DNA from 4 places in the Streptomyces sp. LN549 genome. Region 4 is predicted to be linked to each of the others. Evidence: riboswitches for the same ligand, from Rfam matches in the RefSeq annotation. Region 4 holds a riboswitch; each other region holds the start of a gene.
What was found. A riboswitch is a leader RNA that binds a small molecule or an ion and turns the genes downstream of it on or off. The one in region 4 is predicted to bind cobalamin.
Positions count from the first base shown of each region.

Region 1: another riboswitch for cobalamin. It lies ahead of SH922_RS26815 (ribonucleoside-diphosphate reductase subunit alpha); the one in region 4 lies ahead of SH922_RS37735 (CbtB-domain containing protein).
Region 2: another riboswitch for cobalamin. It lies ahead of SH922_RS08695 (cobalamin biosynthesis protein); the one in region 4 lies ahead of SH922_RS37735 (CbtB-domain containing protein).
Region 3: another riboswitch for cobalamin. It lies ahead of SH922_RS02495 (ABC transporter substrate-binding protein); the one in region 4 lies ahead of SH922_RS37735 (CbtB-domain containing protein).

Region 1 is NZ_JAZHRI010000002.1:5,882,297-5,884,485, reverse strand. It holds gene mctP (monocarboxylate uptake permease MctP) at 1-320, shown strand, start outside; gene SH922_RS26820 (GNAT family N-acetyltransferase) at 439-951, shown strand; cobalamin riboswitch at 1,014-1,151, shown strand; gene SH922_RS26815 (ribonucleoside-diphosphate reductase subunit alpha) at 1,290-2,189, shown strand, end outside.
Region 2 is NZ_JAZHRI010000002.1:1,975,657-1,977,845, forward strand. It holds gene SH922_RS08685 (anion permease) at 1-115, shown strand, start outside; gene SH922_RS08690 (hypothetical protein) at 141-374, shown strand; cobalamin riboswitch at 535-666, shown strand; gene SH922_RS08695 (cobalamin biosynthesis protein) at 810-1,838, shown strand; gene SH922_RS08700 (cobyric acid synthase) at 1,835-2,189, shown strand, end outside.
Region 3 is NZ_JAZHRI010000002.1:525,403-527,591, reverse strand. It holds gene SH922_RS02505 (acyl-CoA dehydrogenase) at 1-308, shown strand, start outside; gene SH922_RS02500 (hypothetical protein) at 305-481, shown strand; cobalamin riboswitch at 595-782, shown strand; gene SH922_RS02495 (ABC transporter substrate-binding protein) at 845-1,885, shown strand; gene SH922_RS02490 (FecCD family ABC transporter permease) at 1,927-2,189, shown strand, end outside.
Region 4 is NZ_JAZHRI010000002.1:8,532,586-8,534,774, reverse strand. It holds gene SH922_RS37740 (CbtA family protein) at 14-787, opposite strand; gene SH922_RS37735 (CbtB-domain containing protein) at 817-1,032, opposite strand; adenosylcobalamin (AdoCbl) riboswitch at 1,077-1,172, opposite strand; gene SH922_RS37730 (histidine phosphatase family protein) at 1,293-1,877, shown strand; partial or broken gene SH922_RS37725 (family 16 glycosylhydrolase) at 2,072-2,189, shown strand, end outside.

The DNA of each region.
Region 1 (2,189 bases), 2.7 Mb from region 4:
GCTGGGCGCTGCTCGCGGGCTGGGCGGTCGGCATGGCGTACGGAACGCTCGCCGCGTACGGCGTCGCCAGCCCGACCCAGAAGCACTTCGGCGGGTCGTCCAAGGAGATCCCGGGCCTCGGCGAGATCGGCTACATCGGTCTGACGGCCTTCGTGCTGAACGTCGTGGTGGTCGTCGTCCTCACCTTCGTCCTGAACGCGGTGAAGGCGCCGGCCGGGGTCGACGAGACCTCTCCGGGCGACTACACCGCGGACGCGGGCGACCCGGGCGTGAAGACGGAGCTCCCGCCGGCCACCGCCGGTGCGCCGGGCGGCCACTGACCGCCACCTGCGTGAACGGGCCGCCGTGCGCCTCCGGGGAGGGGTGCGGCGGCCCGTTCGCGCGTCCTGCGGAAAACCCTTTGCGGCCACGGCCCGTGGGTACGGCAGACTTCCGCCCATGGACATAGCGATCCGGCCGGTCGAGCCCGCCGAGCACGCGCTCCTCGGCGAGATCACCGCCGAGGCCTATCTCGGCGACGGGCTCCTGGACTTCGGCGCCGACGATCCGTACCTGGTGCAGCTGCGCGACGTACCCCGCCGGGCCGCCGAGGCCGAGGTACTGGTGGCCGCCGACGCGCGGGGCCGCGTCCTGGGCGGGGTCACCTACGCCCCGCCGGGCAACCCGTGGGCCGACATCGCGACGGCCGACGAGGCCGAGTTCCGGATGCTGGCGGTCTCCCGCGAGGCCCGCGGCGCCGGGGCGGGCGAGGCGCTCGTACGGGCCTGTATCGACCGCGCACGGGGCACCACGGGGGTCACGGGGCTCGTCCTGTCGACGCAGCCGGCCATGCACGGCGCCCATAGGATCTACGGGCGCCTCGGCTTCGTACGGACCCCCGAGAGGGACTGGAGCCCCATCGCCGAGCTCAAGCTGCTGACGTACCGTCTGGAGCTCGGGCCCCTGCCGTAAGGGCGCACTTGGAGGGTCCGAGATCTCGCACGACACAACATGTGGGGGCTGCCGCATCCGGCAGCCCCCACATGTATGCTCGTGCTCGCTGTCGCCGCAGGGAAATCCGGTGTGAATCCGGAACTGTCCCGCAACGGTGTGTTCGGTGTGCTTTTGTGCACTCCCGAGTCCGAGGTCCTGCCGACAGCGCATCCGGCTCGACCGATCCGGATGCCCAGACGTCCGGGCCTCGTGGATGGGCCGGTGGACGCCGCACGGAGCGCTGCCCTGCCGGGTCCCGCTCCGCCCGGCTGCCCCCGCTCCCCGAAGGCCCGGAGCCGAGCGAGGGAGAGCACCGCGTGACCATCGCGCCAGCCGATCCGGTTTCAGCGGCCGAGTCCGAAGCAGCCGAGGCCGAGACGGTCCGGTCCGGCGGACCCGCGAAGGACAGACCGGGGACCGCACTGCTGCGGACCCTGACCGACCTCACCGCCGATCTGCCCGACACCGACCCCGGACGCGTCGCCGCCGCCGCGCTGCGCGGCCGTAACGCCCGGTCGGACGAGGCCGAGCTGCGCTCGCTGGCCACCGAGGCCGCCGCGGGCCTGATCTCCGAGGACCCCGCCTACTCCCGGCTCGCCGCCCGTCTCCTCACCCGCACCATCGCGGACGAGGCGGCCGGGCAGGGCGCGACGTCATTCTCCGCCTCGGTCGCCGTCGGGCACCGCGAGGGCCTGATCGCCGACCGCACCGCCGAGTTCGTGACGCTCCACGCGGCCGCCCTGGACGCGCTGGTCGGGCAGTCGCTCGCCGACGGCGCCGACGACCGTTTCGGCTACTTCGGCCTGCGCACCCTGCACAGCCGCTACCTGCTGCGCCACCCGCTCAGCCGTCAGGTCATCGAGACGCCGCAGCACTTCATGCTGCGCGTCGCCTCCGGGCTCGCCGAGGACACCTCCGAGCGCGCCCTGGACGAGGTCGCCGCGCTGTACGGGCTGATGAGCCGGCTGGACTACCTGCCCTCCTCCCCCACGCTCTTCAACTCCGGCACCCGCCACCCGCAGATGTCCTCCTGCTACCTGCTGGACTCGCCGCTGGACGAGCTGGACTCGATCTACGACCGCTACCACCAGGTGGCGCGCCTCTCCAAGCACGCGGGCGGCATCGGCCTCTCGTACTCCCGCATCCGCGCCCGCGGTTCACTGATCCGCGGCACCAACGGGCACTCCAACGGCATCGTCCCGTTCCTGAAGACGCTC
Region 2 (2,189 bases), 6.6 Mb from region 4:
CATCGCGGCCGTCAGCCCGCCGCCCACCGCGGCTGCCCAGACCCACGGCCTCATGGCCACCATCCCGGCCCCGGCCGGACCGGTCACCGACCCGGCCCGACCCGCCACGGTCTAAGAGCCTCCGGTAAGGACAGATCCACATGAACATCGACTGGGCAGCCCTCGGCACCGTCTTCGGCGTCTCCCTCGTCGCCACCGTCGCGCTCGTGGGGCTCTTCACCCTCGGCATCGTCGGCCTCTCCAAGCAGCCGGAACCGGCCGCACAGGACGGATCGGCGGGCGGATCGCTCGTGCTGGCCCGCACCGGCGCGTACGTCTGCTTCGGGCTGTGCGCCGCGGCAGTGGCCTACGGCATCTACCTGATCGTCGCCTGAGCCCCACCACCCACTCCCCGCTCCTTCGCATCGGGCCGGACGCACCACGTGTGCGTCCGGCCCGATGTGCGTCTGAGCACACTGCACCGTCGCAGGTCAACGGCAAGTTGACGGGCGTTCGCAGAGCGTGGTGGACTGCCGGAGCCATTACGGCGACAGCAGAGGAAGCCGGTGCGAATCCGGCGCGGTCCCGCCACTGTCACCGGGGAGCAGTCCCCCACCACGGAAGTCACGGTCCACGCAAGCGGACTGGAAGGCCGGGGGAACTGCGGATCCGGAAGCCAGGAGACTCTCGTCGCCGTCACGTCGAACCAGGGCGCGGACCCTGAGTGAGGACATATCGCCATGCCCGGCTGCCGTGCGTCCAGTCCTGTGCTGCTCCTGCCAGCAACTGCCTGTCCCAGGGTCCTTCGAGGCGCAACGGCCGGCTGAACCGTGCGTGCCGATCGCATCTTCGCGTACGGCGCCACAGCCGGCCTGATCGGCGATCTGCTGCTCGGTGACCCCCGCAGGGGGCACCCGGTCGCCGCCTTCGGGCGGGCCGCGGCAGGCGTCGAACGCCATCTGTGGCACGACCACCGCGGCTGGGGCGCACTGCACACCCTGGTATGCGCCGGAGGCGCCGCCGGCGGTGCCGCGCTGGCCGCCCGTGCGCTGCGCCGCCACCCTGCCGCGTCCGTCGCCCTGACCGCGGCCGCCACCTGGTCCGCCGTCGGCGGTACGTCGCTGGGGCGCGAGGCCCGGCCCATCGGCGATGCCCTGGCCGCCGGGGACCTCGGCCTGGCCCGTGAGCGGCTGCCGCATCTGTGCGGCCGCGACCCGCAGTCCCTGGACGGCCCGCAGATCGCCCGCGCCGTCGTGGAGTCCGTCGCGGAGAACACCTCGGACGCCGTCGTCGGCGCCCTGGTGTGGGGCGCGCTGGGCGGGGTCCCCGGGCTCGTCGGGTTCCGGGCCGCCAACACGCTCGACGCGATGGTCGGCCACAAATCGTCCCGCTACCGGCGTTACGGCTGGGCCTCGGCCCGCCTCGACGACCTCGCGGGCTGGCCGGGCGCCCGGCTGACGGCCCTGCTCGCCGTGACCGCCGGGGGGCGGCCACGGGGAGCGGTCCGGGCCTGGCGGGCCGACGCGGCCAAGCACCCGAGCCCCAACGCGGGCCCGGTGGAGGCCTCGTTCGCGGGCGCGCTCGGCGTACGGCTCGGCGGGACGCTCGCCTACGGCGGCCGGGTCGAACACCGCCCCGTGCTCAACGGGGACACCGGCCGGGCGGTGGAGAGCGAGGACATCGAGCGTGCCGTACGGCTGTCGCGCCGGGTGAGTGCGCTGGCCCTCGGCGTGAGCGTGGCGGCCCGCCTGGGCGCGGGGCTCGCGGCACGACGGATCGCGGGGGCCCGTACCGCGGGGGCCCGTACCGCAGGAACTCGACTCTCAGGAACTCGACTCTCAGGACGGAGACCGACATGAGCGGCGGACTGCTGGTCGCCGGGACCACCTCGGACGCGGGCAAGAGCGTCGTCACCGCGGGCATCTGCCGCTGGCTGGTGCGCCGGGGCGTGAAGGTGGCGCCGTTCAAGGCGCAGAACATGTCGCTCAACTCCTTCGTCACCCGCGAGGGCGCCGAGATCGGCCGCGCCCAGGCCATGCAGGCCCAGGCCGCCCGGGTCGAGCCGACCGCCCTGATGAACCCGGTCCTGCTCAAGCCCGGCAGCGACCGCTCCAGCCAGGTCGTCCTGATGGGGCGCGCGGTCGGCGAGATGAGCGCCCGCGGCTACCACGGCGGCCGCCAGGAGCAACTTCTGTCCACCGTCGTGGACT
Region 3 (2,189 bases), 8.0 Mb from region 4:
AGGCCCGCGAGCGGCTGGGCGAACTGGCCCGGCTGTTCGCTCTGCGCTGGGTCGCGCGCAACAGCGGGGATCTGCTTGCGGCCGGCCACCTGACCGCTGGTCAGGTCGAGGGACTGACCGATGTCAGCGAGCAGTTCATCGCCGCCGTGAGCGGTCATCTGCCGGAACTGACCGAGTCCTTCGCGTTGCCCGGTGAACTGCTCGCCGACTGGCCCATCGCGGGAGCCCGCTACACGGACGCGTACGACGACGCGGGCGCCTCCTGGCACACCGCCGCGGCCCGGGAACCTGCCGGGGACGCACGATGACAGGCGCACCGCTGAAGGGAGCCGCAGCCCTGCCGCGCCGGGCGGCGGGCGCGCTCCGGTGCCTGGGCGTCCGCGTCGTCCTGCTGGCCTTCTGGGGGACCGCAGCCCTGCTCTCACGCTGGTGCGAGGGGGTGCGCACCCACGGTGGCGAATCGGTTCGCCGCAAGGCGTGACCGGAGCGGTGCGCCCGGACACTCCGGCGTCGGGGCGGTGCGCGGCCGCGCCGCCCCGTCCGCCCCACCGCCCGTGCCCGGGCGCACCGCCGCTGAGCTGCGCAGAGGCTCGTGGTAGCGTGCCGAGAGCCAGTCGAACTCCACGTAGGGGTCAGGGAATCCGGTGCGAATCCGGAACTGACGCGCAGCGGTGAGGGGGACGGGCGGGGCCACAGCCACTGGGAGACCCACGGTTTCCCGGGAAGGCGTCCCGTCCGCGTGAACCCGAGTCCGAAGACCTGCTGGCACCCGCGGTCCGGTACCGGGCTGCGGAACTCCGTACACCGGGCCCCGCGCATGGGCCCAGAGACGCCGAGGTACTTCGTGCCGCCCATAGCCGGCCCCACCCGTTCCGCCGCCCTGCTCACCGCCGCACTGATCCTGCTGACCGCCTGCGGCGGCGGCAGGGACAGCACCGCCGCCAAGGCCGGGGGAGCCGACGGCTATCCGGTGACCCTGCAGAACTGCGGACGGACCGTCACCGTGGACGCGGCCCCGCAGCGCGCCGTGCCGGTCGACCAGGGATCGACCGAGATCCTGCTCTCGCTCGGACTGGCCGACCGGCTCGCCGCCACGGCCACCTGGACCGACCCCGTGTTGAAGGGCTTGGAGAAGGCCAACGCCGGCATCCCGAGGATCTCCGACAACCGGCCCTCGTCGGAGAAGGTCCTGGATCAGGAGCCCGACTTCGTCAGCGCCTCCTTCGAGTCGACGCTCGCCAAGGGCGGTGTCGCCCCACGCGAGCAGTTCGAGGCGCTCGGCGTCCCCACCTACGTCTCGCCCGCCGACTGCACCGCCAAGGACAACAGCAAGGACGGTGACGGTGTCCGGACCGGCGCCCTGACCATGGACAGCGTCTACCGCGAAGTACAGGACCTGGCCAAGGTGTTCGGCGTTCCCGAGCGCGGCGAGAGACTCGTTGCCGAGCTGCGCGCCCGGGTGCGCAAGGCGACGGGAGGCATCGACGCCTCAGGCGCCTCCCTGATGTACTGGTTCGCCAACTCCGAGGCCCCGTACCTGGCCGGCTGCTGCGGAGCGCCCGGCATCATCACCCGGGAACTCGGCGCGAAGAACGCCTTCGACGACACCCACGAGGAATGGCCCCAGATCAACTGGGAGACCGTCGCCGACCGCAACCCGGACGTGCTGGTCATCGGCGACCTGACGCGCAAGTCGCAGACCGCCGAGAGCGCCGCGAAGAAGATCGCCTTCCTGGAGTCCAACCCCGCCACGAAGAACATGGACGCCGTCCGGCACAAGCGCTACGTGCTGCTCAGCGGCCAGGCCATGAACCCGACCATCCGGACCGTCGAGGGTGTGGAGCGCGTGGCAGCCGGCCTGCGTACCTTCGGGCTCGCGAGGTGACGGACACCGAACAGGCCGCGGCACCGCGCGAGGACGCGAGTGTGCACGCCAGGCCCGGCCGGCGGGGCGCCCGGCGTGTCCGGGGCGGACTCCTGTGGGCCGGCGGGCTCCTGCTGCTGGCCCTGTCCGTCGCCCTCGCCGTCACCATCGGCCCGGCCCGGATCTCCGTCGCCGACGTCTGGTCCACGGTCGCCTCCCACCTCGGTGCCGGTGAGTCGCGGCTCAGCCCGATCCGCGACGGCATCATCTGGAACCTGCGCATGCCGCGCACCCTGCTCGCCGCCGTCTGCGGCGCGGGGCTCGC
Region 4 (2,189 bases):
GTTGCTCCCGGACTCAGCCGGCGACGGTTGCCGGCCGGCTCCCCGTAGCGTCCGTGGCCCTGACCGCCCCCGGTTTCGGAGCCAGCAGTCGTTCGGTGAGGTACCCGAAGACCAGCCCGAAGGTGGTCCAGAGCGTGACCTGCACCGCGAGCGTGGCGAGCCTGAACTCCCAGAGCAGAGCTGCCGGGAAGTCCTTTCCGACCTCGTTGAACGAGGGCAGGAAGGCGTAGGCGAGCCCGATCACCAGCACATAGCCGGCGGCCGCGGTGATGGTGGCGTTCCAGTTGCCCAGGCGGGGAGCCAGCCGCTTGCCGAGGATGACGGCGGCGACGGCCAGCAGGACGCTGAGCGCGACCATCAGGAAGAACAGGGTGGTGCGTCTGCCGATGGTGTCGGGGTTGCCGACCGCCGGCGGATTCGCCGGGTACTTCAGGAATGGCACGACGTACACGGTCAGCAGGGCCGCTCCCGCGATCAGCGCCGCCGTCGCCCTGGGGCCGAAGCGGCCCATCCGGCCGAGGGCGTAGCAGAAGACGAGTGCGGCGATGCCGCCGACAGCGACGCCGAAGACGAGTACACCGGTGGCGAGGCCGACGGTGGACTGCATGGTGCGACTGACGAGTTCCTCGCCACCGCCGTGGTCATGGCTGTGCGTCTCTTCGAGGGCGATGGCCGCGTCGACGCGGGACTCGCCGAGGAAGTAGGCGACCAGAAGTGCGAGCGCACCCGCGACGAGGCCGGCCAGCATGCCGCGGACCAGCAGAGCTCTGACAGATATGGAGTTCATGAGGGGTTCCCCTGGGTCAACCGGTTGGATCAGTGGCAGGGGAAACCGAGGAGGTGGCGCCCGTCGTGGACCCACTCGTGCACGCCTTCGCCCGAGATGAGCGCGGTGGCGCCCTGCTCGGCGCCGACGAAGTACAGCAGGATCAGCATGAGGATGCCGAAGAAGGCCGCCCAAGGGGCAATGGCCTTCAGCGAGATGGGGGTGATGGCGGGTGCGACGGCGGCGGGGGCAGCAGTCTGTGCCATGGCAGAACCTCCTGGGGGAACACGCGTCCCGATCGTGGTGCCTGAGACGAAGATGCTGGGTCTGACTTCCCGTGCAGATACGGGTTCACAGTGGCGCGACCGTGCCGGATTCTCACCGGACTTCCGTCACACCTTCGTCTTGTCGCGACCATACCGCCTGGGAGCGGGCGCCGCCATGGTGCCCGTGGACAGGCCGGCAGGCCCCGGATGCCATGGTGTGCTTGGCCAAGTGGCCACAGTTCAGGGAGTTGAGAGCGGGTATGACGGTACGGGTGATGTTGATCTCACCGGCGATGAACGCCGCACTGCGCGAGGCCCGGTTCGCGGGTGATGCGCCGCTCGACGACTCCGGGCTCCGGCAGGCCCGGGCCGCAGCGCAGGGCGTCCCCGCCGCCGACCTGATTCTGCACGGACCGTCCGGACGCTGCACCCTGACGGCCGGCGCACTGGGGCTCCGGTCAGCAGCCGATCATGCCCTCGGCGACTGGGAGTTGGGCCGATGGACCGGGGCGCGGCTGGACGAGGTGAGTGCGAGTGAGCCGGAGGGGGTGGCGGCGTGGCTGGCGGACCCCTCCGCCGCTCCGCACGGGGGAGAGTCGCTTCTGGACCTGTGCGTCCGAGCGGGCGCCTGGCTCGACTCGCTGCACGGCAGCGATGACGGGCGGGTACTGGCGGTGGTCGAGCCCGCTGTCGTGCGAGCCGCCCTCGTCCATGCACTGGCCCTGCCCCCGCAGGCGTTCTGGCGGTTCGACGTGGCCCCGTTGACGCTGACCGAGTTCAGCGGCAGGTCGGGGCGGTGGAACCTGCGCTGCGGCCGGCCGCTCGCGGCGGTACCGGTGGGCTGACCCACGCACCGGAGCGGGCGAGGACGCGTACGTACAAGAACTGTGGTTGTGCAGGAGCCTTGACACCCTCTTGGTTCACTTCTTAAATCACGTAGTGAACTAAGGCCTCACCTCCCCCATGTGACCACCATGCCCCCACTTGTCATATGCATGGCGATCGCATGCCCCTCCGTCCCGCACGGGAAGGAAAACCCATGAGTTCCCCCCACCTGACCAGGCGTCTCCTGGTCTCCGCACTCTCGGTGCTCGCTCTGGTATCGGCCACGTCCGGTCTCGCTGCCGGGGCCCCCGCGCCGTCGTCGACCGCCCGAG